Linked DNA regions of Polyangium mundeleinium. The protein of the gene in region 2 interacts with the protein of the main gene of each other region in a pairwise test. Links are inferred from orthologs where the notes say so. Each region holds a gene or a part of one and is shown on either strand. Other genes may lie near its edges.

Region 1 (14,248 bases), 7.2 Mb from region 2 along the record:
TGTCGCTGCTCGTCGGCGTCGCTGCTTGCGCCGAGACGGCGGAGTATCCGCCGCCCGAGACGCCGCCGCCCCCGCCGCCCGCGCGCACGGCCGACGCGACGCCGCCGCCGGCCGCCACGGCCGCCGTGAAGGGCCCGGCCGCGCCGCGGGTCGATACGTCGCTCATCCCGCGCGACGTGCTCTTCGGCAACCCCGACCGCGCGAGCCCGCAGCTCAGCCACGACGGCAAGCAGCTCTCGTTCCTCGCGCCCGTGGACGGGGTGATGAACGTGTGGGTCGGCCCCGCGGACGACCCGTCGAAAGCCAAGCCCGTGACGAGCGACAAGGTGCGCGGGATCCGGCAGTATTTCTGGGCCTACACGAACGACCACGTGCTCTACGTGCAGGACAAGGGCGGCGACGAGAACTGGCATCTCTACGCGGTCGATCTGAAGAAAGGCGAGACGAAGGATCTCACGCCGATCGACGGGATCGCGGCGCGGATCTCGGGCGTGTCGCAGAAGATCCCCGGCGAGGTGCTGGTCGGGATCAACGACCGCGACAAGAAGGTGCACGACCTCTACCGGATCGACGTCAAGACCGGCGAGAAGAAGCTCGTCTTCAAGAACGAGGGGAACTACGCGGGTTTCGAGGCGGACGACGATTTCAAGGTCCGGCTCGCGATGCGCAAAGGGCCCGACGGCGGCGATGTGTTCATCGACCCGAACGCGAAGCCGAAGGAGAAGGGCAAGGAGCCCGAGCCGTACCTGACGGTGCCGTTCGAGGACGCCGAGACGACGAACCCCGTGAGCTTCGACGGGTCGGGCAAGACGCTCTACCTGCTCGACAGCCGCGGCCGGAACACGGCGGCGCTCTTCGAGCTCGATTTCGCGACGAAGAAGGCAAAGTTGCTCGTCGAGGACGCGAAGGCCGACGTGCAGCGCTTCATCGGTCACCCGAAGACCGGCAAGCTGCAAGCGGCGGCGGCGGTGTTCGACAAGCCGACGTGGCAGACGATCGACAAGTCGATCCAGCCGGATCTGGATCTGCTCGGCAAGCTCGGCGACGGCGAGCTGCGCGTGCTCAGCCGGACGCTCGACGACAAGCGCTGGCTCGTGGCGCTCGTGCCCTCGGACGGGCCGGTGAAGTATTACCGGTACGATCGTGACAAGAAGAAGACGGAATTCCTGTTCACGAACCTGAAGGCGCTCGAAGGCAAGCCGCTCTCGAAAATGCACCCGGTGGTGATCAAGTCGCGCGACGGGCTCGACCTGGTGAGTTATTTGACGCTGCCGAAGGCGTCGGATCCGGAGGTCGATGGTCGTCCGGACAAGCCGCTGCCGATGGTGCTCCTGGTGCACGGCGGGCCGTGGGCGCGCGACACCTGGGGGCTGAACGGGATGCACCAGTGGCTGGCGAACCGCGGGTACGCGGTGCTGTCGGTGAACTACCGCGGCTCGACCGGGTTCGGGAAGAAGTTCCTGAACGCCGGGAACAACGAGTGGGCCGGCAAGATGCACGACGACCTGATCGACGCGGTGAAATGGGCCGTGGACGGGAAGGTCGCGGACGGCGCGAAGGTGGCGATCATGGGCGGGAGCTACGGCGGGTACGCGACGCTCGTGGGGCTGACGTTCACGCCGGACCAGTTCGCCTGCGGGGTCGACATCGTGGGGCCGTCGAATCTGAAGACGCTGCTCGCGACGATTCCGCCGTACTGGGCGCCGATGGTGGCGACGTTCCACAAGCGAATGGGGGATCCCGGGACGCCCGAGGGCACGAAGCTCTTGGAGGAGCGGAGCCCGCTCTCGCACGTGGACAAGATCAAGAAGCCGCTGCTGATCGGGCAGGGCGCGAACGATCCGCGCGTGAAGCAGGCGGAGAGCGATCAGATCGTGAAGGCGATGCAGGCGAAGAGCATCCCGGTGACGTACGTGCTGTACCCCGATGAGGGGCACGGGTTCGCGCGGCCGGAGAACCGGATGAGCTTCAATGCGGTGGCCGAGACGTTCCTGGCGCAATGCCTGGGCGGGCCGATCGAGCCGGTGGGCGACGATTTCAAGGGGTCGAGCCTGCAGGTGCCGGCGGGGGTGGAGCAGGTGTACGGGATCAGCGAGGCGTTGCCGAAGAAGTAGGCAAGCCCTACCGCTAGACCCTCACCCCAACCCCCTCTCCCGCCCGCGGGAGAGGGGGCTTTTTTTTCAGAGGGGGCTTTTTTTCAGAGGGGGCTTTTGTTTCAGCTCGCCGCGGGCTTCTGGAAGAGGACGACCTTGTACGTGTCGGTGCGGTCGACCATGTTCTGGTAAAGGTTCGTCCCGGGATTGCGGTAGAAGTTCTCCATCGCGAGTTTCGCTTCGAGCCGCTTCTTCGGGCCGACGACGGGGACGCGGAACGCGGGGAACATGTCGAGGACGTGGCGCACGTACGCGTCGGCGCGGCCAGCGTCGAGGTCACGCGCGAGGACGGCTTCTTTCGTGACGTCGCGGACCTCGACCTGCTTCATGCCGATCGACTTCAGGAAATCGAAACAAGGCTGCCACGTGACGTCGGGAATGGCGTTGCCCCACGTGAGGAAACCACCGGGCTTGAGGAGACGGTAGGCGGTGCGGAAGAAACGCTCGTCCTCCGGCGTCACGATGCCCACCATTTCGGTGACGTGGGTCTCGTTGACGGCGACGAAATCCGCGCTCCCATCCGGGATCGAGAGCTTCGTGGCGTCCGAGTGGGTGGCGACGAGGCGCCCGCGAAGGCCGGGGACGAACCTGCGCCTGCACGTCTCAATGGCGGCATTTTGCATGTCGACAGCCTCGTAGGTGCAGTCCGGCAGCACGTTGTGGCAGACGTGGTGCGCGCCGGCACCGGTGCCGCAGCCCATCTCGATGACGTGAACGCGACCGTTGCGCGCCTTGACGTACTCCTGGATCTCGTTGAACTGATAGAGACCCGTGTACGCAATCCGACCAAACCGCTGCGGATCGGAGGCCAGGATCGGGCACTTTCCCCAGGCCTCGGGCCACGCGTAGCCCCAGGTGTTGAACGTGAATTCGTACGACTCGCCCGTGTCGCCCTCGACGATGCCGACGGAGCGGTAGAGCGAGTAGAGGAGCGAATAAATGGACTGCTTGGTGTAGTCGTCCTCCGCGACGTGCCCGTTCGTGGTCGAGACCTTGGTGCCCGGTTCGACGAACCCGCTCAGGACCCACGCACCCAAGATGAGCTGAAGCTGCGGCGCGGTGTACGTTTTCGTCGGATCGAGTCGAGTGAAAATATCCACGTGAGGTCTCCCTTCGGCTATCGGCGCGCACCCTACAAGGACTCGCCTGGAAATTCTACCAGGACGGAGGGTAAGGAACGCCCCACATCAGCGAGGGAGGACCGAGACCTCGACGCGCGTGGCGCCAGCGGAAGGGCGCACGAGCAAGAGGCCCGGGTGCGTGGCGTCGACGCAGCCGTTCGAGAGCTCGACGCGGTAGCCCTCAGGATAATTTCGCTCCGGGACGATGATTTCCGTGACACCGTTTTCGGTGGGCACGTCGTACGCGAGAGCAAACCTGCGGGCTGCGGTGTCGTAACGGAACGAGGGCGCCTCGCCGGCGACGGCGCGGGGATAGGGGCGCGCGACGACGGAGGTGATCGCGGTGGCTTCCTGGCCCTCGTCGTCGATGAGGGAGAGGTCCTCGGCGTTCCAGGTCTCCTTCGAATCGCTGTACTCCCAGTAGGTGAAATGGAGGGCATTGTCGTCCATGGCGTCGTAGACGGCCGTGACGAACTCGCCGGCGGTCTCGAGGTCCCGCGGGACGCCCGATTCGCCGATGAGGACAGGCATGTTCCATTCACGGCCCTTGTCAGCCCATTTCGAGAGGTACGTGGCCGCATTCGAGGGGGACGGGGTGCCGCCGAAGAGGGCGATGGAGTCGTACCAGTGCGGGGCAAAGACGAGGCCTTCGCCCTCGGGTTTGTCGAGGTACGTGGCGGCGCCGATCGCGTCGGTGCCGGTGGCGTCGAAGAAGACGAGCGCCGTGGGGTCCTTCGCGCGAAGGAGGGCAGCCATTTCAGTGTAGAAAGGCGTGAGGACGGTTTGCTCCCACGTCTTCAGGTCGGCGGTGCCCTGGTGCGGCTCGTTGATGGGCTCGTAGCCGAGGACGCCGGGGCGCGTCGCGTGGCGGGCCGCGATGCGCTCCCATAACGCGCGAAACGCGGTGCGGGCGCCGTGTTCGTCGGTCCAGAATTTGTCGAACGCGGCCTGGACGTCTTCATCCTGGGAGTAACGGACGAACCAATCGGGGCAATCGTGGTGGGGCTCGGGCGTGGGAAACGGAAGGGTCCAGCCGGGAAAACCGTCGCCGCAATAGACGTCGGAATAAATGTCCTGGTGGAAGTCGACGATGGTCCAGATGCGGCGCTCCCAGGCGCCGTCGAGGAGGGCGTCGTAACGCGCGAGGAAGGTCTCGTCATCCGTGCCCGGCGTAGGCTCGACCGCGGCCCATACGAACGGGACGCGGAGCGCGGAGACACCCCACTCGGCGGCGCGATCGAGGTAGCGATCGAGCGATTCCTGGAAGCCGGCCTCGGTGGACGCGAAATCGAAGGGGACAAAGGGCGCGAATTTGCTGCGGCCGCCCGCATTGACGCCGCGGAGGAAGACGATGCGGCCAAGGGCGTCACGAAGGACGGTGCCGTCAGGCGCGAGGCGATGGTCCGGGGGCGCAGGGAGCGCGATTTCGCAGCGCGGGGCGTCAGGGAGCGCAGCAGGTTCGTCCGTGGAGCCACACGCGACGAGGGGGAGCGAAACGGAAAGGGCGAGGAGGAGGCGGAAACGTTGCACGCGGCGGATGGTAGCGGCGGAGGGTGGGCGCTGTCACGGTGCGTGATGGGCAGAAGCGCGAGGGCTCTGCTAAGCTCGCGGGCGTGATGCGTCTGCTCGGCTCGATCGCGGCGGTCCTGCTCCTCTCGGCCTGCAATGGCGGCACGCAGCCGCCCGATTCCCCCCAGGCGTCGGGCAGCACGACGACGGAGACAGCGCCAAGCGCAACGACGCCGAGCCCGACGACGACGGTCTTCGTGCCACAAGAGCCGACGGTGACCCCGCCCGGAGGCGTGGTGCCCACGGCGAATCCAGAGAACCCGGCGAACCCGGCGCCGACGGCAAACCCGACGAACGGGGAGGCGTCGACGCAGCCAGGAGCGTCGTGTGGGGGAAGGACATGCGGGGCGGGCGAGAGTTGCGCGTCGTATTACGGGGTCGCCGGGCCGCGCGGGCCGATGTTCCACGAGTGCGTGGTGCGATGCCGGCGCGGCGCGCCCAACGGCGGTTGCCCGGCCGGGCAGCGGTGCACGACGATCTCCGATGGTCCGGGCGAGGTTTGTCGCTGAATACCATTCCAGCGAGGTAAGACCGGTCAATCCTCGATCGCGCCGAGGAGCGTGCGCAGGACCTCGGCCTGCGTGCTGAGCGCGGGGTCGTGGCTCGTGCGGGAGAGGGACGCGAGCGAGTCGGCCTGGAGGGTGACGACAGGGCGGAGGCCGCCGAGGGTGTCGAAGCGGCTGCCCTGGAAGATGCGGCCGAGGCGCCGGACCATGGCGAGCGCCGAGGCATACGCGATGACGTCGCCGTGGCGGGCGCTGGCGATGCGCTCGACGTCGTCGTCGTACCGAGCGTCGATGGTGCGCGAGGCCGTGTGCCAGGTGCCCGTGGCCGCGTCGCGGTACCGCGCCGAGACGGTGATCTCGCAGGGTTCGCCCGGCACCCACACGGGCATGGCGATCCGCGCGATCTCGGTGCGCGCCTCGCCCGCGTAGAGGTCGCCGATCAGGAGGCGGTCGTGGTCGATCGAGAGCGCGGCGAGCCCGCCCGAGACCTCGAGGACGCGGACCGGCGCAGGGACGGAGTGAACCGTGAGCTCGACGTCTTCGAGCACGACCTCCCCCGGCGGAGGGACGATCCGCGCGACCGCATCCTCGCGATCGGCAAAGGAGCCACCGGCGAAGACGTCGTCGCCGAAGGGCGCGAGGTGCGCGACGTCGAGGCGATCCGGCGTGCCGACCGCGGAGACGTGGACGTCGGCGCGGCGCAAGGAGGCGAGCTCGTTCGCGAGCCGGAGGCCGGCCTGCGCGACGCCGATGCCGTCGCTGAGGACGAGGACTTGCCCCGCGGAAGGGGGCGTCGTGGCCTCGGCGAGTTTCACCCCGACGAACCCTCGCGCGAGGGCGAGGGCGCCTGCGAGGTCACGCGTGTTCGCGACCGCAGCGCCGCCGCGCGGGCGTTCGAGGACACGCGTGATCGCGCCGTCGAGCAAGGTGCGATGCGAGCCGGGCAAGGCAGGGACGACGACACGCGGGCCGGAGGCGTCGATGATGGCGACGCGATCCCGATCGCCGAGGTCGTCGAGGGCGATGCGGGCGAGCGGCGCGGTGTTCGGGTTGCGGCCGTCGAGCACGATGGCGAGGCGGCGCGGCGCGCGGACGGAGGGTTTGGCGGCGGGGAAGGCGTCGACCGGGGCGATGGCGTCGATGCGGAGGAGGACCTCGCCGCCCCAACTCGGGACGAGGGTGTCGCTCGACCGAACGACGACGGCGAGGCCACGCCCTTGGAGCGCGACGGGGCTCGAGGTCTTGCGCCAGATGCCGTCCTTGGGGACGAGGAAGCCGGTGGGCGGAGTCCAGGGATCGTTCGGGCTGCGGCGAACGACGGGCTTGGGCAGGTCCGTGGAGTCCATGAACTCGACGCCGTTCGCGGTGATGACCGAGGCGCCGCGACGGCCGCCCGAAGGCGCAAAAACGACCTGCCCATCGCGGGTGAGCGCCGGCGGCGCGCACGCAGACAAACCCGCCGCGGCGATCGCCACGAAGGCACCCAGGAACCGGCTCGCTCGCCCGCCCGTGCTCATCAGGGTGCCCGTAGGATACGCCAATCCACCCGGAAAGGGGCGATCGACCGTGTCGTGACCGCGATGACGCGGGCGTCCGTTCATGGCAAAGCTCGGCGCGATGGAGAAGGCGACGGCGGGATTCAGGATCGGCGCAGACGAAAACGGCCTCGGGCCTCGGCTCGGGCCGATGCTGGTCACGGCGGTGATGGCGCAGGTGACGGAGGAGGGCGCGGCGATCGTGGGGCGAAAGCCGCGCGGTGGTCTGGCCGAGCGGCTCGGGGACTCGAAGGCGATGGTGGCCTACGGGGACGTGGGGCTCGCGGAAGCCTGGGCACGCGCGCTGGTGGAGCGAGGCGGGGGGCGCGCGGCAGCGGCGCGGACGCCGGACGAGCTCGCGCATGCGATCGCGAGCGAGGATCGCGCGGAGCTTCGCGCGGCGTGTCCGCCGCACGTGGAAGCGCAGTGCTGGGGCGCGGAGGCGGAGGCGTTCACGGCGCCCGCGGAGCTCGTGCGGACGATCCACGGGGATCTCGATCGGCTGGAGAAGAAGGGGGTGACGATCGTGGCGGTGCGGAGCGAGGTGCTCTGCGCGAAGCGGCTGAACGAGGGGATCGCGGCGGGGAAAAATCGGTTCGTGATGGATCTGCACGCGATGGAGCGGCTGATCCTGTCGATGCGGAAGGACGCGGGGCAGGACGTGCAGGCGGTCTGCGGGAAGGTGGGCGGGTTCGGGAAGTACGGCTCCGCGTTCGGTCCGCTCGGAGGGCGGATGCACATGGTGCTGGAGGAGACGCGGGCGAGGAGCGCGTACATGTTCCCCGGGCTCGGCGAGATCGCGTTCGTGCGGGATGGGGACGCGACGGATCTCCTGGTCGCGCTGGCGTCGATGGTGGGCAAGTGGATGCGCGAGATCCTGATGGGGAGGATCGTGCGGCATTACCAGGCGATCGTGCCGGATCTGCGCGGGGCGAGCGGGTACCACGATCCAGTGACGGCGGCCTTCGTGGAGGCAACGCGCGTCACGCGGAAGAAGCAGCAGGTGCCGGAGGAGTGCTTCGAGCGGAGGGGGGCGGAGTGACGATCAGGAGAGAGCGGCAGCCGCATCGGGCGCAGTGACGGCCGCGCGGAGCCAGGTGCGGAGGACGGCGGGGTCGCTGCACGGATCGATCCGCGTCTCGTGGTCCGGGCCGAGGGGGAGGCCACGCGCAGAGAAGACGTCCCTTACGGAGGCGCGGAGCGCGCGGAGCTCGCCTTCGTCGCGGCCCTCTTCCTTCACGGCGTCGAGACTCTCGAAGCCCTCGCGCTGAAGGAGGTTCTGGAGCGTCGCGTGGTGCGCGGCGTCGCGATCGTAAAGCGCTTCGACGGGGACCGGGTTCTTCAGGATGTTCGGCGCCGTGAGCAGCTCGCCCGGCAGCAACGTGCGTACACGCGCGCCAGGCTCGTAGACTTTCACCCTGCGTGGACCGAAGAGCCGCACGACCCAGATGAGTTTCGTGCCGGCTTCGAGCAGCTCGGCGACCTTCGCCTGAAGCTCGTCCTCATCCTGGCCCGTATCGGCATACTCGACGGCGAGGGGAGGCGCGCCCTTCACCCAGCCGGGCGCGCCCGGAATGTCGCCGACAGCGATATCCGGGGCGCGCAGGAAGCCCGGAAGATGGGCTTTTGTCGGACGGGTGGTTTGGAGGGACGAACCCAGGAGGCTCGCTCAGCGGTTCACGATGTGGACCGCAGCGCCCATCGCGTGCGCGGCGGCTTCCATGAACGCCTCGCCGAGCGTCGGGTGCGGGTGGATCGTGAGCGCGATGTCCTCGGCGAACGCGGCCATCTCGAGCGCGAGCGCGCCTTCGCTGATCATCGTGCTCGCCTCGGGGCCGACGATGTGCACGCCGAGCACCTGCTTCGTCTTCTTGTCGGTCACGACCTTCACGAAGCCGTCGGTCTCCATCATCGCCATCGCCTTGCCCAGCGCCGCGAACGGGAACTTGCCGACCGAGACCTCGATGCCCTTCGCCTGCGCTTCCTCGGCCGTCAGGCCCGCGGTCGCGATCTCCGGGTCCGTGAAGATCGCGCCCGGGATGCACGCCCAGTCCTTCGCCGCCTTGTGGCCCGCGATGACCTCCGCGATGACCTCGCCCTCCTTCGACGCCTTGTGCGCGAGCATGGGCGGGCCCGAGACGTCGCCGATCGAGTAGATCGTCGGGACGTTCGTCCGGCCGAACTCGTCCGAAGGCACGAACCCGCGCTTGTCGATGTTCACGCCCACGTTCTCGAGGCCGAGCCCGCGCGAGTTCGGGCGCATGCCGACCGCGACGAGGACCACGTCCGTGACGACCGTCTCGGGCTTGCCCTCGACGTCGAGCTTCACCGCGACCGAGCCGTCGGCCTGCTTCTCGTAGCCCATGGCCTTGGCGTTCTTGTAGATCTTGCCGCCGCGCTTCTGGATGCGGCGCTCGACCACCTTCACGCAATCCTGATCGACGCCCGTGAGCAGCGTGGGCATCGCCTCGACGACCACGAGCTCGGCGCCGAACGCCTGGTAGACCATGCCGAGCTCGAGCCCGATCACGCCGCCGCCGATGACGAGCAGCCGCTTCGGGACCTCGCGCAGGCTCACGGCCTCCTTCGCGCCGATGATCTGCTTGCCGTCGAACTTGAAGCTCGGGATCTCGATGGTCGTCGAGCCCGTCGCCAGGACGATGCCCTTCGTCGCCTCGATCGTCTCGACCGAGCCGTCCGCCTTCTTCACCTCGATGCGGTTCGGCGAGACGATCGTCGCCGTACCCGCCATGAGGTCGGCGCCGTTCGACTTGAGCAGGCCTCGCACGCCGCCCGTGAGGCGCTTGACGATGCCTTCCTTCCAGTCCTGCATCGCGTTCGGGTCGTGCTCGACCGAGCCGAGCTTGATGCCCATCGTCGCCATCGACGAGTGCGCCTTCTCGTAGGTGTGCGCCGCGTTGATGAGCGCCTTCGACGGGATGCAGCCCCAGTTGAGGCACACACCGCCCACCTCTTCCTTCTCGATGCACAGCGTCTTCTGCTTGAGCTGGCCGAGCCGAATCGCGCAGACGTAGCCGCCGGGTCCGCTGCCGATGACGATCGCGTCGTAGGTCTTCATCCGATTCTCCAAGGTGGAACGCGGGCCGACAGCCCCTTTTGGGCGCGGATTACCATGTCGAGGGAAAGGTGGGGTCGGAAAAAGCGGTAGACCAGAGGCCAGGCGGGTTTGGGGGGGTTCTCGGACCCCCCATCGTTGCTAGTGCCCGCCGCCGCCGTCGTGCGAGCCCGGGTGGGGGCGGTTCGCCAGGACCTCGGCGCGTTGCTCGGCGAGGTGCCACGGCAGCTCCGCATACACGTCGTCGAAGAGCGTCTCGCGCGCAGGCGGGCCGAGCGCCTCGACCTCCTGGATCGCCGCGCTGATCTCGGCCATGAGCCCGTCCTCGAGCGCCGCCTCCTCCGCCTCGTCGAGCAAGCCCCGGTGGACGAGGTGACGGCGCAGGCGCACGATCGGGTCGCGCTGCGCCCACGTGTCGACCTCCTCCTGCGAGCGATACCGCGTGGGATCGTCGCTCGAAGAGTGCGCGCCCATGCGGTAGGTCACGGACTCGATGAACGTGGGCCCGCCGCCGGCGCGCGCGCGGGCGACAGCGTCGCTGACGACACGGTAGACCGCGAGCACGTCGTTTCCATCGACGCGCACCGAGGGGACGCCGTACGCGCGGCCCTTCACTGCGAACGTGGGCGACGCCGTCTGTTTCCCCGCGGGGACGCTGATCGCCCAGTGGTTGTTTTGACAAACCAGGACGCAGGGGACCTTGAAGACGCCCGCGAAGTTCAGGGCGTTGTGGAAGTCGGGCTCGCTCGTGCCGCCGTCGCCGACGAAGCCGAGGACGACGCTGCGGTCCTTGCGCATCTTCGCGGCCCAGGCAGCGCCGACGGCGTGCGGGAGCTGCGTGGCCATGCAGCTCGACCACGCGACCTGGTTCACGGCGCGGCCGCTCATGTGCGAGGGCATCTGCCGGCCCTTGAGCACGTCGCCCGCGTTGCCGAAGTACTGCGCGATGTAGCTCTTGAGCGGGAAGCCTCGCACGAGCATGATCGCGCTCTCGCGCAGGGCCGGGAACACCCAGTCTTCACGCTCGAGCACGAGGCCCGTCGCGATCGGCGTCGCCTCCTGGCCGCGACACTCGCCGGCGAAGTGGATGCGGCCCTGGCGCTGCAGGAGCATCATGCGCGTGTCGATGAGGCGGACGCGCTTCATCTCGCGGTAGGCGCGGAGGAGCACGTGCGGGGACAGGCCGGGGTCGGTCGCGGGATCGGCGCTGCCGTCGTCGCGGAGCACGCGGAGGAGCCCGAGATCCGGGGCCTCGGCGGCGCGGGGAGCCGGCGTCGCGGACGCCTCCATCGCGGCCCCGTGCGCCTCAACGTCGTGGTCGTGCATGCGGGCGAACCTAGCGCGAATCCGCCCGGGTGTAGAGGGGCTTCAGGGGCGGCAGACGCCGTAGAGCGGCGTGTCGGGGGTGCAGGTCTGGCCCGCGGGACAGCCGCCCTTGCCCGGCTCGAGGTCCTGCCAGCCCATGTTCAGGCAGCTATACCGGCAGACCGAGTCGCAGCGCTGGGCCTCGCTGCAGTCGTTGATGGCGTCGCACGGCTCCCCCTCAGCGGCGAACTTCCCCGACGGCGGGACACAAAGCGCAAGCTCGTCCTCGAGCACGGTCAGGCGGCATTCGGTGTCCTCGTCGCACTCCTTCCCGTCGAAGAGCGTGCAGGAGGGGGCGAAGTTGCAGGTCCAGATCCGCTTCGAGCCGTAGTTGAGACGGACGCTGCACTTGGCGCTGCCGCAGAAGAACGCGGGCTCGCTCTGGCAGCAGACGGGCGTACAATAGCCAAAGACGCAATAGAGGCCGGCCGCGCACTCGCCGAAGGACGCGGTGCACCTCGCGCCGACCCCCTTCACGCCGCCGCCGCCCTCGCAGACCGTGCCCGTGCCGAGCGAGTTCGGCCGGCACGTCTCGTTCGCGCCCTCGCAGTCCTGCGCGAGCAGGTTGCAATCCGACTGGGTGACGTCGCCAAAGTCCGTGCACATGGGGAGCGCTCCCCCGGTGCCCGACGACGAGGTCGTCATGCCCCCGTCGCCGCCCATGCCGCCAACGCCGCCAACGCCGCCCGTGCCGCCAACGCCGCCCGTCCCCGCGGAGCCGCCCGGAGGGGTTTCGGTGCCCGGACAACCGAGGAGGAGCCCGGCCGAGAGCAAGACGAGGACGAGAGAAGCCAAGCGGATCGGCGACATGGCGCGACGATACCATGAGCGGCGTCGAGGCTTCGAAAAGGAAGAAGCCGCAGCGATCCCGCCGCGGCCTCTTCGAGATGCATCAGCGTCTGCGAGGGCTCAGGGCATGCCGCCCATGCCACCGGCGCCACCGGCACCACCAGCGCCGCCCATGCCACCGGCGCCGCCCATGCCACCGGCGCCGCCCATGCCACCGGCGCCGCCCATGCCGCCGGCGCCACCCATGCCACCACCGCCGCCAGAGCCGCTATCGGGCGCCAGCGTGCCGAGCGGGTACTTCGACTCGAGGCAGTACGAACCTTCCTTCGTCTCGGTGCAGGTCGTGCCCGCGATCTGCGCGCAGTCGGCCTGGCCATTCGGGCACTCGAGCGAGAAGAAGCAGAAGCCCGTGCCGCCAATGGTGCGGCACCAGAGGCCCGGCGCCGCGCAATCGTCCTGCTGGTCGCAAGCGTTCGAGCAGAAGCCGTAATCCCCGGCGCCCGAGCAAAGCTCGCCCTGGGGGCAGTTCGGCACGGCAGGCGGGATCAGGCAAAGGCCCTCCTCGAGTCCGCCGCACTCTCCCTGGATCGGATCCCCGCCGAGCACGCAGTAGCCGGAGCAGAAGCCCTTGCCGCCGGGGAGGCCGCCGACGCAGAGGCCCGTGCTGCATTCGGCGCCCATCGGATCACAGATTTCGCCGAGCTGCTTGCCAGGAACCTCCTCGCCGATGCACACGCCGGGCGTGAGCTGGCAGTAGCGGTTGTCGCCGCACGCGAGATCGTTGCTGCACGTGGGCAGACAGATGTCGCCGTCGGAGCGGCGCTGGCAGCGAAGGTCCTCGCGGCCGTGGCACTTGAACGGATCGAGATCGGCGAACGGGTTGAAGCCCCCGCTGAAGCCAGGTCCGATCTCGCAGCCGAGCACGCAGCGCCCCTCGGTCGCGCTGTTGTCCGGGCCCTTGTAGCAAATGCTGCCGACGCCCGGACAGTCGCCGCTCTTCGCGCAGGGCTTGCTGCAATACCCATTCTGCGGGCCGCCCAGGAAGACCGGGTCGTCCGTGCCCGCCACGATGCAGGTCCCGGGGGCACAGTCGGAGTCGGCCGTGCAAGCCTCGCCGAGCCAGTCGCCCGAATCGACCGTGCCGCCCGTGCCGCCCGTGCCGCCAACGCCGCCGACGCCGCCCGCGCCGCCAACACCACCCGCGCCGCCGGTGCCGCCTGGGCCGGTGTTGCTATCGTCGCCGCAGCCCGTGCTGTTGACCGCGAGCCCGAGGCTCAATCCAAGGGTCGTCAGGACCCACCATGCGCTCTTCAATTTCATCGGCCGCCTCCACGCGAACGAAAAGAAAGACCAGGCCACCCGCGTGACGGGCAGCAAACCTCGCCTTCCGGAAGGCGGAATCATACCTTCTGCGTCGCGCGAGGGCCAGCCGCTCGGCCCTTCGGGAAGGGCGCGTCAGTCGTCGCGAGGGCCAGGCGGCAAGGGCGCGACCGCCTCTTCGTCGTCTTCCTCGTCGTCCGGTTTCCGCGGCTGGATGGTGAAGACGCTGAGCACGACGAGGCCGAAAGCCATCCCCATGCCGATCTTCCCGAAGAGCTCCGCGCGCTTGTGGACAGCTTCGAGGACCTGGCCCTGCGGCGTGTCGTCGCGCTGCACGTTTTGCCTGTGCAGCTCGTTGATGCGCGGCGAGAGCGAGAGGGCGACGTAGGCCGCGGAGACGGCCATGAAGAGCGTGCACGAGCGGCGCAGGCGCGAGAGGATCGTGCGGCCGCGGCGACGCGCGGCGAGCGTGCGCGTGACCTCGGCAGCGAGCACCGCGAGCGCCGCGCCGAGGCCCACCACGTCGAAGCGCGCGAAGACCGCGCCCATCACGTCGCCCGCGATCGGCCGGGGGAGCATGCCGAAGACGATGGGCGCCGCGCCGGCGCCGAGAGCGATCATGCCGCCGATGTACACGCCACCGGCGAGGACGGCGACGAGGGCCGCGACGCGGTCGACGACGGCGAGGAGACGGTCCCGCTTTTCCTGCGGATCGGGGGCCAGATCGGCCTCGGTGAAGGTGTCGTTCATACGTGCATCCTCACGCCGTGGTCGGCGTCGCGCGTGCCGATCTCGAGCGCGGCGGCGTGGCTCT
Region 2 (14,299 bases):
AAAGAAATACAGCGTGTACCCGAGGACATAGGTCAAAAAGGCGTGGTCCGCGAAGGTGGCGCGCAGCGAATCCAGGAGGCCGAGGTGGCTCGCCTCGGCGCTGGACACCTCCGCGCGGATCGCGAGGCGCCGTTCGTCGAGGAACACGACGGGCAGGAGCATCAGGACGAACGAGAGCAGGGCGAGGGCTCCGGCCATGGTCTGGAGCTCGACGCGGTCATTGCCACCTTTGCCGAGGAAAAGGGCCGGGGCGACGACCATGACGCCGAGCGCGCCGAGGAGGGCCGCGGCCGCGAGCAGGGTCGAGAGCGAGGTGTTTTCCTGCTTGTCAGGCGCGATCTCGGGCAGGAGCGCGAGGTACGGCGCGACGTAGACCGAGAACATCGCGTAATAGGCCGTGAGCATGGCGCCGAGCCAGACGACGTTGAGGAGCGACGCGGCCGCCGTGGGCGGGAAAAAGATGAGGCCCGCCGTGAGCGCGAGGGGAAAGACGCCCGCGATCATGAAGGCGCGGCGGCGGCCGAGGCGGTGCTTGCTGCGATCGGACCAGTTCGCGACGATCGGGTCCCAGAAGGTATCGAAGCCCCGCGCGATGAGGTTGAGCAGGAGGTAGGTCGGGATCGCGCCGGCGAGGAACGCGGGGATCAGCGCCGTGCCTTTGTCGTCGGGCGGCGCGTAGAGCCGGAGGACGTAGGTCGTGACGAGCTGGTAGCCGATCACGTTCCCCGCGTTCCCCGCGACGTAGACGAGCTTGTTCCAAAACGAGAGCCTGGCCCGGGGGACGGCGGCAAGGGCGGTCATGGGTTGGGGACGATACCGCAAATCGCTTCGGGCTTGACAAGCGGGGCGAAAACGCGACGTGTTTTCTCATCATGAACGTGCTTCGCAACACCCTGGGCTCGTGCTTCGTCTCCTTCGCCGCGCTCGCGGCCCTCGGATGCGGAGGGGATGAATTGGGCGGTACTCCCTCGGGCACGAGCCTCGGGGCAGGCGCAGGGCCCGGATCCGGCGGCGGCAGCGCGAGCAGCAGCGTGAGCGGGAGCGGCGGCATCGGCGGGAGCGGCGGCGGCAGCGGCGGCGGCAGCACGAGCGGGAGCGGCGGCGGGGGCGCGGGCGGGAGCGGGGGCAGCGGCGGCGGCAGCGCCGAATGCTTGCCGCCCACGGGGACGCCGGCGTCGGGGACGGGCACGTGGTACGACGCGCCGAACCAGGCGACGGTCGTCGTGCAGAACGCGGCGAGCTGCGCGCGGACGTACGTGCTCTCGACCACGGGGCCGCTGCGCGACAACAACCCGGCGAATCCGCGGACGATCACGGAGGCGCCCGGACAACCCGTGCTGCGGACGGGGCACGACATGCTCGACGCGCTGTATGCGCTGGCCGTCGAGGAGGCGCGCGAGTGCTCGGTCTCGGCGATCAGCGATTATGCGTTCAACGGCGGCAATCCCCTCCCCTGCCCGCAAGGCGGATGCTTCGAGACGGGGAGGCTCTGGAAATACGTCTGGACGCGGGATACGTCGTATTCGGTGGCGCTCGGGCTCTCGCTGCTCGATCCGACGCGGGCGCGAAACTCGATGGAGTTCAAGACGAGCCAGCGGCGCGACGGGACGAAGCGCGAGATCGTGCAGGATACGGGGACGGGCGGGAGTTATCCGATCTCCTCGGATCGCGTGGTGTGGGCGATGGGCGCATTCGAGCTCCTGAAGCACCTCGGCGGGGCGGAGCGGACGGCATTCCGGGACCTCGCGTACGAGGCGATCACGAATACGGCCGAGCGGGATCGGCTCGTGGTGTGGGACAAGGCGGACGGGCTCTATCGCGGCGAGCAATCGTTCCTCGACTGGCGCGAGCAGACCTATCCCGGGTGGGTCGCGACGGATACGGCGCAGATCGGGATGAGCAAGGCGCTCGGGACGAACATCGGGCACCTCGTGATGCTCGACGTGGCCGCGAAGCTCGCGGAGGAGAAGGGGGACGCAGGGGCGAGCCAGAAATACGCGGGATGGGCGACGGCGCTGCGGGACGCGATCCGGGCGCGGCTGTTCTTGCCGGAGCGGCAGATGTATTCGACGTTCGTCACGACGTATCTCGATCCGGCGCCGACGCTGCAATACGATCTCCTGGGCTCGGCGTTCGCGGTGCTGTTCGACGTGGCGACGAAGGCCGAGGCAGAGGAGATCGTGGCGCGGTATCCGCACCTGCCGAAGGGCCCGCCCGTGATCTGGCCGCAGCAGCAGGGGACGCGGATCTATCACAACCGCGCGATCTGGCCGTTCGTGACGGCATTCTGGGCGAAGGCCGCCGCCAAGGCGGGCAATGCGGACGCAATCGACAACGCAGTGCGCTCGCTCATGCGCGGCGCGGCGCTGAACCTCTCCAACATGGAGAACTTCGAGGCCGTGACCGGGGCGAACTGGAAGGAAGAAGGGCCGACGAGCGGGCCGGTGGTCAATTCGCAAAGGCAGCTCTGGAGCGTGGCCGGGTTCGTCGGGGTCGTGCACGACGTGATCTTCGGGCTCGAAGCGACGCAGACGGGGCTCCGGTTCGCGCCGAAGATCACGCGAGGGCTGCGGAATACGCTGCTGTCCGGCATGGATGAAATCACGCTGTCGGGCATTCGGTACAAGGGGAAGCGGATCTCGGTGAAGGTAAAACTCCCGGCGGCGTCGGGCGACAATGGCGTGCTCGACGTGACGGCAGCGCGGCTCGACGGGCAGGACGTGGGGACAGGCTTCGTCGACGCGGCAACGCTCGGGCAGGACAGCGTGTTCGAGATCGAGCTCGGCGCAGGCGCGGCGTCGACGAAGGGGATCACCGCGCTCGGGGACGCGGAGATCGCCGATTACAAGAACGTGTTCGGCCCGCACACGCCGTCGATCACGAGCGTCGGGCTCACGAACGATCGGGTGCAGCTCAATTTCTCCGTGGCGGAGAACGCGAACGACGTGACGCTCAACGTCTATCGTGATGGGACACGGATCGCGCAGGATCTGCCCGGAGGCACGGCGTCGTACGTGGATCCGGGGAGCACGGAGCACGCGACGAAGACGTATTGCTACACGGTGGAGGCGGTCTTCAAGACGTCGGGCAACGCATCGCAGCGCGCGCGGCCCTGGTGTTACTGGGGGCCGAGCAATGCGCGGATCCAGTCGTTCGGCGCGCAGCAGAGCTTTTCAGCGACGGGCGGCACGCTCGTCTTCAACCACGGCCGCTGGCATTACGAGAACTGGGGCGATCCCGGGCATACAATCACGGTGGCGAACGTGACCGCGAAGCAGTCAGGGCGGCATCTGCTCCAGGTGACGGCGGGCAACGGGGCCGGCGATTACACGACGGGGATCACCTGCGGGGTGAAGGCGATCGAGGTGTGGGACGGCGCGACACTCGTGGGCAGCGGGCAGCTCACGATGCCGCACCTCGCGACATGGGACGACTGGCGCGATTCGAACTTCGTGCCAGTCGACCTCGTGACTGGAAAGACCTATTCGATCGTGATCCGGGAGGACGCCGGGTCAGGCAACATGAGCGAGTTCGCCCATTTCGCCTCGTACAACGGCATGGGCGGCCAGAGCGGGCGCTTCAACAAGGTGAACATCTCGGAGCTGAAGGTGCTCGCGATCGGCACGCCTTGAGCCTCACCTCCCCTTCCCCCTCGCTGCGCCGGGGCGCTGCCCCGGACCCCGCGGGGGCTGTTCGCCCCTCGACCCGAACCAGGCACGGCCTGGACCGAAATGGAAGAACTGCGCGGTGCGCAGTTCTTCCCACGGGCCGGTGGCAAGACCATGGAGGTGGCTCTCAAGCCGGCGACGTGTGCGTTGCCAGTTGAACCCGCAGCGCTGCGGCCTTGGTTGGCAGGATCGTCGCCGGTCTTGCCAGCGGCTGTTCGATGAACTGCGCATCGCGCAGTTCATCGACCCCGAGTCCAGCGCTTGCGCTGGTCCGGGTCCAGGGGTGGACAACCCCTGGTCGGGCCCGGGGTGAAACCCCGGCGGCTACGCCGTCAGAGCACGATCGTCCGCCGTCCCTCGACGATGACCCTTCGTTCGAGGTGCGCGCGGACGGCGCGGGAGAGTACGACGCGCTCGACGTCGCGGCCGGTGCGGGCCATTTCGTCGGGGCCCATGGCGTGCGTCACGCGTGCGACGTCTTGCTCGATGATCGGGCCTTGATCGAGGTCCTTCGTCGCGTAATGGGCGGTGGCTCCGATCATCTTCACGCCGCGCGCGTGGGCCTGATGGTAGGGCTTGGCGCCCTGGAATGCGGGCAGGAAGCCGTGGTGGATGTTGATGACGGGCGGCGCGTCGTTCAGGAAGTCCTCGGTCAGCACCTGCATGTAGCGGGCGAGCACGACGAGATCCACGTGGTGACGCCGGCAGAGCTCCAGGATTCGCTTTTCTTGCTCGCGTTTCGTGTCGGCCGTCACGGGCAGGCAAAAGAACGGAATGCGGAAACTCTCGGCGACGGGCTCGAGGGTCGGGTGGTTCGAAAGGACCAGCGGGATCTCGCACGGCAATTCGCCGGAGCGCTGCCGGAGGACGAGGTCGTAGAGACAGGCGGGGTCCTTCGTGACCAGAATGGCGACGCGCTGGATCTGGTCACCGTAGCGGACGGACCAGGTGGCTGAGAGGGTTTGGGCGAGGTCGCCGAAGGCTCGCTCGAGGGCGGCGCGGGTCGAGGAGCCGCCGAGGGCTGCGCTTGCGGCGGGGGCGGAGAGGCCCGAGACGTCGACGACCATCCGCATGAAGAACCGCGGGCCGCCCTCGACGTGGACGTCGGTGTGGTTGCCGGCGTCGATGATGTTGAGGCCAGCGGTGTAGAAGAAGCCGGCGAGGCGCGCGACGAGGCCGGGCTGATCGGGCGCGGCGACGAGGAACGTGGCGTGGACGGTGGAGCTCATCGGGTCGCCTCCGATAGTCGAACGATGGCCCGAAGGCGAGCGGGATCGACGCGGCGCGGCGTTCGCCTCGGGACGAGATGCTTGACGCCGGACGGAGGGCGCGCCATGCCCCCGAGCGGCCTCGTTGTGGGGCCGGATGCAGCTCTCTGAAAGGGAAGAACGCGATGCACAAGCTCGTCCTCCTCCGCCATGGCGAGAGCCAGTGGAACAAGGAAAACCGCTTCACTGGTTGGGTCGACGTGCCGCTCAGCGAAAAGGGCGTCGAGGAGGCGCGCGGCGCCGCGCAGATGATCGCGGCCGAGGGGCTCACGTTCGACGTGGCGTACTCGTCGGTGCTCAAGCGCGCCATCAAGACGCTGTGGATCGTGCTGGAGGAGCTTGATCGGATGTGGATCCCCGTCACCGAGAGCTGGCGGGTGAACGAGCGGATGTACGGGGCGCTGCAAGGGCTCGACAAGGCCGAGACGGTGGCCAAACACGGCGAGGCGCAGGTGAAGGTCTGGCGCCGGAGCTACGACACGCCGCCGCCGGCGATGAGCGAGGACGACCCGCGCTGGCCCGGGAAGGATCCGCGATATGCCTTGCTCCGCAAGGAGGAGATCCCGGCGAGCGAATCGCTCAAGGATACGGTGGCGCGGTTCCTGCCGTTCTGGGAGTCCGATATCGCGCCGGCGATCCGGAGCGGCAAACGCGTGATCATCGCGGCGCACGGGAACAGCTTGCGCGCGCTGGTGAAGCACCTCGACGGGATCTCGGATTCGGAGATCGTCGAGCTCAACATCCCGACGGGGGTGCCGCTGCTGTATGAGCTCGACAAGGATCTGAAGCCGATCTCGCGCCGATACCTCGGCGACGAGGAGGCGGCGAAGGCGAAGGCCCAGGCCGTCGCGAATCAGATCAAAGCGCAATAAACCGCTCTCAACGCCGCGGCGATCCCCGTCGCAATGCGAGCGCCCGGGACAATCCTTGTTTCAGGGTGGCGCAGGTCGTCATTGCGCCGAGATCCAGACCTCCCTCGACGAACGTGCGGGCCGATTCCGCGCTGATGCCGACGAGGATCGTGCGGCAGCCGAGCAAGGCGAGGGCGCGCACCGCGCGGACGAGCAGCTCGGCCCCGGCCGCGTCGGGCAAACCCGCGCCCGTGATGTCGATGAGCACCGTCTCCGTGCCGCGCTGGCTGACGGAGGCGAGGACGCTCTCGATGGCGTGCCCCGCTCGCCCCTGCGAGAGCGCGCCGACGAGCGGCAATAGCAAAATGCCCTCCCATATTTCGAGCACCGGCACGACGAGGCCATCGATGACGCGCTCCTGCGCCTCGATGATCGCCTGTTGCCGCGTCGCCTCGGCTTCGAAGAGATCGGTCTGGCGGGCGTGCTCCATCTGGTCGGTGATATCCATGATGAGCCCATAAAGCCCCACCACGGCCTGCGACGCGTCGCGAATCGGCACCTTGCGTGTCCAGAGGATCTTGAGCTGGCCATCGCCGAGCGAGATCTTCTCCTCGTTGAGATCAGGCCTGCCCGTCTCGAAGACCATGTCGTCGTGCTTCCAGAACACGTCGACCTGATCGGGCGGGAAAAAATCCGGATCGCTCCGGCCGCGGATTTCCTCCGGAGGCCGGCCGAGGAGCTCGCAAAATGCACGATTGAATGCAATCCACCGGTGCTGCCGGTCCTTGAAAAACATCGGATCCGGCATTCCGTCGACGAGCTCTTGGAGCAGGCTGATCTCGGTGCTCATCGTTGCCTCCCTCGCTGGAAAACAGTGGCGCGACGGTTCCACCGTACACCACGTCGTCGCCTTCTCGCGAGCGCAAGCAAGGATAGGGACGGAGCATTGCAATGCGTTACGAAAGGTAACGCGTCAGGGCCCTGCGTTGACCGTGACGGAGGTCACTCGGTGCGGAGGAATCGTGCTTTGATTCGCTTCACGCCCCAGCCGGAGAACTTGACGGTGGCAATCGGGTCGTCGCCGGGGTCGACGTCGATGATGGCGCCGACGCCGAACTTCTCGTGCATGACACGCGCTCCGCGCGCGAGGCCGCCCTCGCCGGAGGCCTCGGCCGGCTCGCGCTCGATGTACCGCTCCCCAGGGGCGCGCGCGGGCGTGGGTGTGGACGTGGAGCGCGAGGAGAACGAGCGCGCGGGCGCGTCGCCGCCGCGCTCCATGGGATGCGACCACGGCCCGCGCGGGCGCGCGGGTTCGTCGCGGTGCCCGTCGCGGTAGCCGTCGCGAAAGGAGCGCTCGCTCGACGCCGCGGCCGTCATGAGGCCTTTCACGGACGACGTCGGGAAGTCGGCAATGAAGCGGCTCGGCACGCCGAAGCGGGTGTTGCCGAAGATCATGCGACGCGCCGTGTGCGTGACGAAGAGCCGCTCGCGGGCGCGCGTGACGGCGACGTACGCGAGGCGGCGCTCCTCTTCGATGTCCTCGTTGCGCTTGGGATCCGGGCCCTTGAAGGGGAAGATCTCGTCCTCCATGCCCGTGATGAAGACCGTGTCGAACTCGAGGCCCTTGGCCGCGTGCACGGTCATCATGGAGACACGCGGCGCGTCTTCGAGCGCGTCGATGTCGCTCGAAAGCGTGACACGCTCGAGGTAGCCGGAGAGCGCGCCGACCTGCCCCGCCGCCGCGGCCTCGGCCTCGTAATCGAGGATGGAGCCCACGAGCTCCTGGAGGTTCTGCTTGCGCGCGTCGCTCTCGGCGCTGTCGTCCTCGTCGAGCATGCGCGCGTAGCCCGTGCGTTCGAGGACCTCGCGCGCGAGGTCGCTCGGCGGCGCGGAGGCGGCCTTTTCACGCAGGCTTTCGATGAGATCACGGAACGCGAGCAAGCTCTTCTTCGCGGCCGTGCCGAGGCCGCCGCGATCCGTGAGGGGAAGGATCGCCTCGTAGAGCGGCACGTCGAGCGCGTTCGCGACCTGCGTGAGCCTGTCGAGCGTGGCGCCGCCGATCTTGCGCGCGGGGACGTTGATGATGCGCTCGAGGTCGACGTCGCTCTTCGGGTTGTCGAGGATACGCAGGTACGAGAGCAGGTCCTTCACCTCGGCGCGCTCGAAGAAGCGCATGCCGCCGACGATCTGGTAGGGAATGCGCTCGGCGCGGAGGACCTCTTCGAGCACGCGCGACTGGGCGTGCACGCGGTAGAAGATCGCGACCTCGCCGAGCGGGACGCCACGCGCCTGGGCCTCGCGGACACGCTCGGCCACCCAGGCGGCCTCGTCGTGCTCGTTCTGCGCGGCCACGACGACGACGGGCTCGCCGGGGTCGCGCGCGGTCCAGAGCTCCTTCGGCTCGCGATCCTTGGCCGGCTTGATCACGCCGAGCGCGGCCCGGACGACGTTGCCCGTGGACCTGTAGTTCTGCTCCAGCTTGACGATGGCGGCGTCGGGGAAGTCGCGCCGGAAGTTCCGGACGATGCGGACGTCGGCGCCACGCCAGCGATAGATGCTCTGATCGTCGTCGCCGACGACGCAGAGGTTGCGGCTCGCGGCGAGCGCGCGCACGAGGCGGTACTGGACCTGGTTCACGTCCTGGAACTCGTCGACGAGGACGTGGCGGAAACGCGCGCGGAGATCGTCGCCGGCGAGGCTCTTCGGATCCTCGGCGATGCGGAGGACCGAGAGGATGAGGTCGTCGAAGTCGACGGCGTTCGCCTTGCGGAGGTACCGCTCGTAGCCCTCGTAGACCTTGAGGATCGCGTCGTCGAAGAAGCCCTGCGGCTCGAAGGCGTCGGGGCCGCGGCCCTCCTGCTTCTCCTTGTGGATGCGCGAGAGGACCTGCCGCGGCGGGTAACGCTTGTCGTCGAGCGAGAGCTCCTTCAAGACCCGCGCGACGACCGCGCGCTGGTCGGAGTCGTCGTAGATGACAAAGTTGCGCTCGAGGCCGGCCGCGTCGTGGAAGCGGCGAAGCAGGCGCGCGCACGTCGCGTGGAAGGTGCCGATCCAGAGCTCTTTGGCGATTTCGTCGCCCGCGAGGCTCGCGATGCGGCGGCGCATCTCGCCGGCCGCCTTGTTCGTGAACGTCACGGCGAGCACGCGGTAGGGGGGCACGCGGTGCCCGGCGAGCAGGTTCGCAATGCGGTACGTGATGACGCGCGTCTTGCCGCTGCCCGCGCCCGCAAACACGACGAGCGGGCCCTCGGCGTGGGCCACGGCCCGCGCCTGGGGCTCGTTGAGCTCGTCCGCCGGTTCGGGGAAAGCCGGCGGAGGAAAGGCCACCAGATCCGTCACGGAGGGGGCCGTAGCACGTGCCCCCTCGCGATGGGAGGCTCTTCGTCCCGAGGGGGACGCCTCGCGTCCCCCTCCCGTCCGGGCAAAGCCCGGACGATTCACCCCCCGAGGCGAGCTCACTTCGCGATCTCGCAGAGCGCCGAACCCGTTCGGCGCTCTCGAAGCTTGACGCAGCGTCCGTCCGCCCGCATGAGACGCTCGCCTAGCTGCATTTTCGCGCGAAAAACGCGCGACATCCTCCCTCTCCTTCGGCACCCTCCTTTCCAAACCGATGCGCATCGCGCTCACCTACAATCTCAAAATCACGGGCTCCCCCGAGGAGGCGGAGTTCGACAGCCCAGCAACCATCGACGCGATCGAAGGGGCTCTCGTGCGCGCAGGCCACGAGGTCGAGCGCGTCGAAGTCTCCGGCCCCGCCTCGCGTGTCATCGCGCGGCTCGAATCGATCTCCCCGGATCTCGTGTTCAACATGGCCGAGGGGCACAAGGGCAAGACGCGCGAGGCGTTTTACCCCGCGCTCTTCGACGAGCTCGGCTTTCCGTACACGGGCTCGGACGCGTACACGCTCTGCCTCACGCTCGACAAGGCGCTCACGAAGCGCACGCTCGCGGGCTTCGGCGTGCCGACGCCGCGCGCGCGGCTCGTGACGCGCGTGGCGATCGAGAGCGGCGCGCTCGACGACGTCACGTTCCCGGTGATCGTGAAGCCGAACTTCGAGGGCTCCTCGAAGGGCATCTCAGGCGATTTCAGCGTCTGCGAGGACGGGCACGAGCTCGCCGAGGTCGTCGATCGACAGCTCGCGCGGTACCCCGCAGGCCTGCTCGTCGAGCGCTTCCTGCGCGGCGTGGACGTGTCGTGCGCGTTCGTCGAGGGCCTCGGCGTCGACGGGGTCCTCGATCCGGTCGAGTACGTGATCGATCCTCGGTACTCCAACCTTTACAACGTCTACGATTTCCACCTGAAGAACGTGCGGCCCGAGCACGTGACGTCGCGCGTGGCGGAGCTGCCGGTGGCGGTGCTCGATCGTCTCCAGACGCTGACGCGCAGGATCGTGCGGGCGCTCGATCTCAAGGACCTCGGCCGCTGCGAGTTCCGCGTGGCCCCGGGGTCGCCGCAGACGGGCTACGACATCCACTTCCTCGAGGTCGACGCGCTGCCCTCGCTCGATCCGAACGCGGCGATGTTCGTCGCGGCGAAGAAGGGCGGCTTCGACTTCGACGGCGTGATCCGGTCGATCGTGCGCAGCTCGTGCAAACGCCGGGGGATGTCGCAGTTCGTCGACGGCGCGCCGCATCGCCGCGCGAAAAAGACCACGCTGCGCGTGGGCTTCACGTTCAACATGAAGCGCGACGGCGGCGACGCGGAGGCGGAGTTCGACTCGCCGCAGACGATCGAGGCGATCTCGAACGCAATCGAGAGCTTCGGCCACACGGTGATCCCGCTCGAAGCGAAGCCGGATCTGCCGCACCGGCTGCTCGCCGCGCAGCCCGACGTGGTCTTCAACATCGCCGAGGGCGTGCGCGGCCGCGGCCGCGAGGCGCAGGTGCCCGCGATGCTGGAGCTGCTCGGCATCCCCTACAGCGGCAGTGATCCGACGACGCTCTCGCTCTGCCTCGACAAGGGCCTGACGAAGCAGATCCTGCGCGCCTCGCGAATCGAAACGCCCGAGTGGCAGGTGCTCACGACGGGCCGCGAGAAGCTCAAGCCCTTCCGCTACCCGGTGATCGTCAAGCCGAACGCGGAGGGCACGTCGAAGGGGATCACCGGCGCGTCCGTGGTGCCGGACGAGGCGAGCGCGCGCGCGGCGGCGAAGCTCATGGTCGAGCGGTACGGGCAGCCGGCGCTCGTCGAGGAGTACATCGACGGCCGCGAGTTCACGGTGGGCCTGCTCGGCGATCGCCGCCCGCGGGTCTTGCCGCCGATGGAGGTGGTCTTCGTCGATCCGCCCGAGCACCCGGTCTACGGCTTCGAGGAGAAGCAGATGGGCACGACGCGCGTGCGCTTCGAGTGCCCGGCGAACCTCAGCTCGGCGGAGCTCAAACGAATCGAGAAGATCACGCGCGACACGTTCCTCGCGCTGCACTGCCGCGACGTCGCGCGGATCGACCTGCGCATGGCGAAGGACGGCACGGTGTACGTGATCGAGTGCAACCCGCTGCCCGGGCTCACCCCGGATTTCAGCGATCTCTGCGTCATCGGGAAGGTCGCGAGCATGGACTTCCGGACGCTCATCGGCGAGATCCTCGCCGGCTGCATCAAGCGGTTCCGCGGCGAGCGCGCCGCAACCGCGCCGCCTCTGGCGTCCGTCGCGACCCCGACCCCGGCGCACGGGCTGCCCCCGCTCCTCACGGCGAGCACGGGCCCCGTGAAGCCCAACGGGTCCTGATCGATACGTCCGTCCCGACTGGCCGGGATTCAGTCGCGCACGTCCTGCACACCGCCCCGGCCCGCGCCTTGCGTGGTGCGTGGGCATGGGATCTTCGGCCTGCTCTCGGTTCTCCCTGCTCGCGCTCGCGTGGGGCCTCGCCGTGTCGGCCGTGGGCTGCGGGCGCGGCGCCGTGCGACGCGCGGCCGAGGCGCCGCTCGTGCCCGAGCCGCCCACGTATGCCGTGGTGATCCCGCCGGGGACCTATTTTCCCGATTGGCCCTCGCTCTCCGTCGATGGCGAGCCGGAGTACGACGAGACGCGCTCGATCGAGGTGCGGAGGGCGCTGCCGCCGCAGGGTCCGGCGGCCCAGGTGCCGATGCGGATGAGCCGCGGGCCACGTTAGATCGGTCGGAACCACGCACGGGGTGTTTCCCGAATCCACGTGTCGTGGTTTAGACTTTGGTCTCCGCCGTGAGACCCGCTGAACCCGAGCTGCAGAGCGTGAGGCCGAGCCCCTGGGCGCCGGGCTCGATCATCGGGGGCAAGTATCGCCTCACCACGCCCATCGGGGCCGGCGGCATGGGGCAAGTCTGGCGCGCCGAGCACACGTCGCTCGGCACGACCGTGGCGGTGAAGCTCGTCGATCTCGCGTCGGCGCAGAACCCGCAGGAGACGATGGCGCGGTTCCTCCACGAGGCGCGCGCGGCGGCGAGGCTCAAGAACGAGAACGTGGTCCAGACGATGGATCACGGCGCGCAGGGGCACGTCGCGTACATCGTGATGGAGCTGCTCGAAGGCGAGAGCCTGGCGAAGCGGCTCGCGCGCACGCACGTCCTGCCCGCGTCGGACGCGGTGCGGCTCTTTCGCGAGATCGCGCGCGGCCTGGAGAAGGCGCACAAGCAGGGCATCGTGCATCGCGATCTCAAGCCGGAGAACGTCTTCCTCTCCGTCGAGGAGGGCCGCGAGGTCGTGAAGATCCTCGACTTCGGCATCGCGAAGACGGCCGACGGCGGCCACGATCCGCACCTGAAGACACACGCGGGCACGGTGCTCGGGACGCCCGCGTACATGAGCCCGGAGCAGGTGCTCGGCAAGGACATCGATTCCCGCTCGGATCTCTGGCAGCTCGCGATGATAGCGTTCGAGTGCGTGACGGGCGTGCGGGCGTTCTCGGGCAGCACGCTCGGCGAGCTCTTCATGCGGATCTGCTCGGCGCCCTTGCCCGTGCCGTCCCAGGTCGCGCGGAACGTGCCGCTCGGCTTCGACGCGTGGTTCGCGCGCGCCGCGCAACGCGAGCCGAAGGACCGGTTCCAGTCCGCGCGCGAGCTCGCCGAGGGGCTCTCGCTCGTGCTCTTGCGCAGCCAGGGCGGAGGCGCAGCCACCGTGCCGCTCGGCTCGATGGTGCAATCGGGCCGGCCGGAACCCACGGGGCGAAACACGGCCTGGTCGAGCGGAGCCGCGAACCCGAGCTCGCGGCGCGCGCTCACGATCGCGCTCGCGGTGCTGCCGGTGCTGCTCATCGGCGTGGTCGGCGCGGTGTGGATCGTGAAGGGCCGTGACCCAGACCCGCCGGCCCCGACGCCCTCCGCGCTCCGCCCCGCCGCGAGCGTATCGCCTCCTGCGAGCCCGCCGAGCGCCGTGACGAGCCCCACGCCGAATGTGCCCATCCCGGCGACCGCCGCGACGAACGACGCAGGCGCGCCGCCCGCGCCGAGCGCGCCCGACGCGGGCGCAGGCCCGAAGATCCGCACCGGAAACAAGACGAACACGAAGGAAGACGTCCTCGGCTTCTAGACGACCACGAGCCCGACGAACCGATGAACCGCCCTCCCTCGAAGCCCACGCGAGCGCCCTTCCGGACGTGCCTGCCGCTCGCCTTCGCCGCGCTCACGTGGCTCGCGCCGGCCGTGAGCTCGGGGCAGGACTTCGCGACCCGCAGCGCCGCGCGCAAGCTCGGCGAGGAGGGCATCGCGCTCTTCGACAAGGGCCAGTACGCCGAGGCGCTCGAGAAGTTCAACCTCGCCGATCAGCTCGTCCCCGCGCCGACGCTCGGCCTGCGCGCGGCGCGGAGCCTCGTGAAGCTCGGCCGCCTCGTCGAGGCCACGGAGCGTTACCTCGCGGTGACGCGCATGGATCTGTCGCGCACGCAGGTCACGCCGGCGTTCCGCAAGGCGCAGGCCGACGCGCTCAAGGAGCGCGAGGAGCTCTTGCCGCTCCTCCCGAGCCTGACGATCGAGGTCACGGGGCCTTTGGGCGACGGCATCACGCTGCTCGTCGACGGCACGCAGATCCCGCTCGCGTTGCTCGGGCAGAAGCGCCCGATCGATCCCGGGCCGCACGAGGTCGAGGTTCGTCGCGGCGAGACGAAGGTGAAGAAGAAGGTCGACCTCGTCGTGAAGCAGACGGAGAAGGTCGTGCTCGTGCTCCCGCCGCTGCCGAAGCCGAAGCCACCGGAGCCGGATCCGTTCTGGAGGACGATCGCCTGGGTGGGGATCGGCGTCGGCGCGGGCGGCATGGTGGCGTTCGGGGTGACGGGCGGGCTCGCGCTTTCGAAGGAGCAGGAGCTCGAATCGAAGTGCCCGAATCGGACGTGTCAGCCGCAGTTCCACGCCGACGCGGACTTCTTCGATGCGCTCCGCTACGCGACGACGGCGGGCCTCGTGGTCGGCGTGGTAGGTCTCGGCGTGGGCGTGCCGCTGCTCCTCGCGGGCCCGACGCAGGACCCCAAAAAGGCCGAGAAAAAGGCCGAGATCACGTGGACGCCCGTCCTCGGGCTCGGCACCGCCGGCGTGCGCGGGACGTTCT

What was found.
Region 1: the proteins of POL67_RS34825 (region 2) and lpdA interact in binary tests that used the Escherichia coli proteins (3 or more experiments, as listed by UniProt). The link is inferred for Polyangium mundeleinium from one-to-one orthologs.

The regions. Positions count from the first base shown.
Region 1 is NZ_JAQNDO010000001.1:1,641,537-1,655,784, reverse strand. Bases 7,759-10,753 are described here. They hold lpdA (dihydrolipoyl dehydrogenase), read right to left. Parts: upstream 9,964-10,753; coding sequence 8,554-9,963; downstream 7,759-8,553. Other genes in these bases: POL67_RS06835 (thiamine pyrophosphate-dependent dehydrogenase E1 component subunit alpha), read right to left, coding at 10,102-10,753; POL67_RS06845 (hypothetical protein), read right to left, coding at 7,930-8,439; POL67_RS06850 (hypothetical protein), read left to right, coding at 7,759-7,926. In the rest of the region: POL67_RS06875 (S9 family peptidase), read left to right, coding at 1-2,114; POL67_RS06870 (class I SAM-dependent methyltransferase), read right to left, coding at 2,216-3,253; POL67_RS06865 (cellulase family glycosylhydrolase), read right to left, coding at 3,341-4,804; POL67_RS06860 (hypothetical protein), read left to right, coding at 4,828-5,352; POL67_RS06855 (vWA domain-containing protein), read right to left, coding at 5,379-6,866; more of POL67_RS06850, read left to right, coding at 6,949-7,758; more of POL67_RS06835, read right to left, coding at 10,754-11,286; POL67_RS06830 (hypothetical protein), read right to left, coding at 11,329-12,135; POL67_RS06825 (hypothetical protein), read right to left, coding at 12,235-13,434; POL67_RS06820 (DUF4149 domain-containing protein), read right to left, coding at 13,570-14,184; POL67_RS06815 (tocopherol cyclase family protein), read right to left, coding at 14,181-14,248. UniProt on the Escherichia coli protein: Lipoamide dehydrogenase is a component of the glycine cleavage system as well as of the alpha-ketoacid dehydrogenase complexes.
Region 2 is NZ_JAQNDO010000001.1:8,798,756-8,813,054, forward strand. What follows is about bases 6,459-9,504. They hold POL67_RS34825 (ATP-dependent helicase), read right to left. Parts: upstream 9,127-9,504; coding sequence 6,790-9,126; downstream 6,459-6,789. Other genes in these bases: POL67_RS34820 (PAS domain-containing protein), read right to left, coding at 6,459-6,637; POL67_RS34830 (D-alanine--D-alanine ligase family protein), read left to right, coding at 9,398-9,504. In the rest of the region: POL67_RS34800 (MFS transporter), read right to left, coding at 1-801; POL67_RS34805 (MGH1-like glycoside hydrolase domain-containing protein), read left to right, coding at 873-3,632; purU (formyltetrahydrofolate deformylase), read right to left, coding at 4,001-4,897; gpmA (2,3-diphosphoglycerate-dependent phosphoglycerate mutase), read left to right, coding at 5,062-5,808; more of POL67_RS34820, read right to left, coding at 5,816-6,458; more of POL67_RS34830, read left to right, coding at 9,505-11,512; POL67_RS34835 (hypothetical protein), read left to right, coding at 11,598-11,897; POL67_RS34840 (serine/threonine-protein kinase), read left to right, coding at 11,966-13,288; POL67_RS34845 (hypothetical protein), read left to right, coding at 13,312-14,299. UniProt on the Escherichia coli protein: A helicase with DNA-dependent ATPase activity. Unwinds DNA duplexes with 3'-5' polarity. Translocates on single-stranded DNA with 3'-5' polarity. Initiates unwinding more efficiently from a nicked substrate than double-stranded DNA.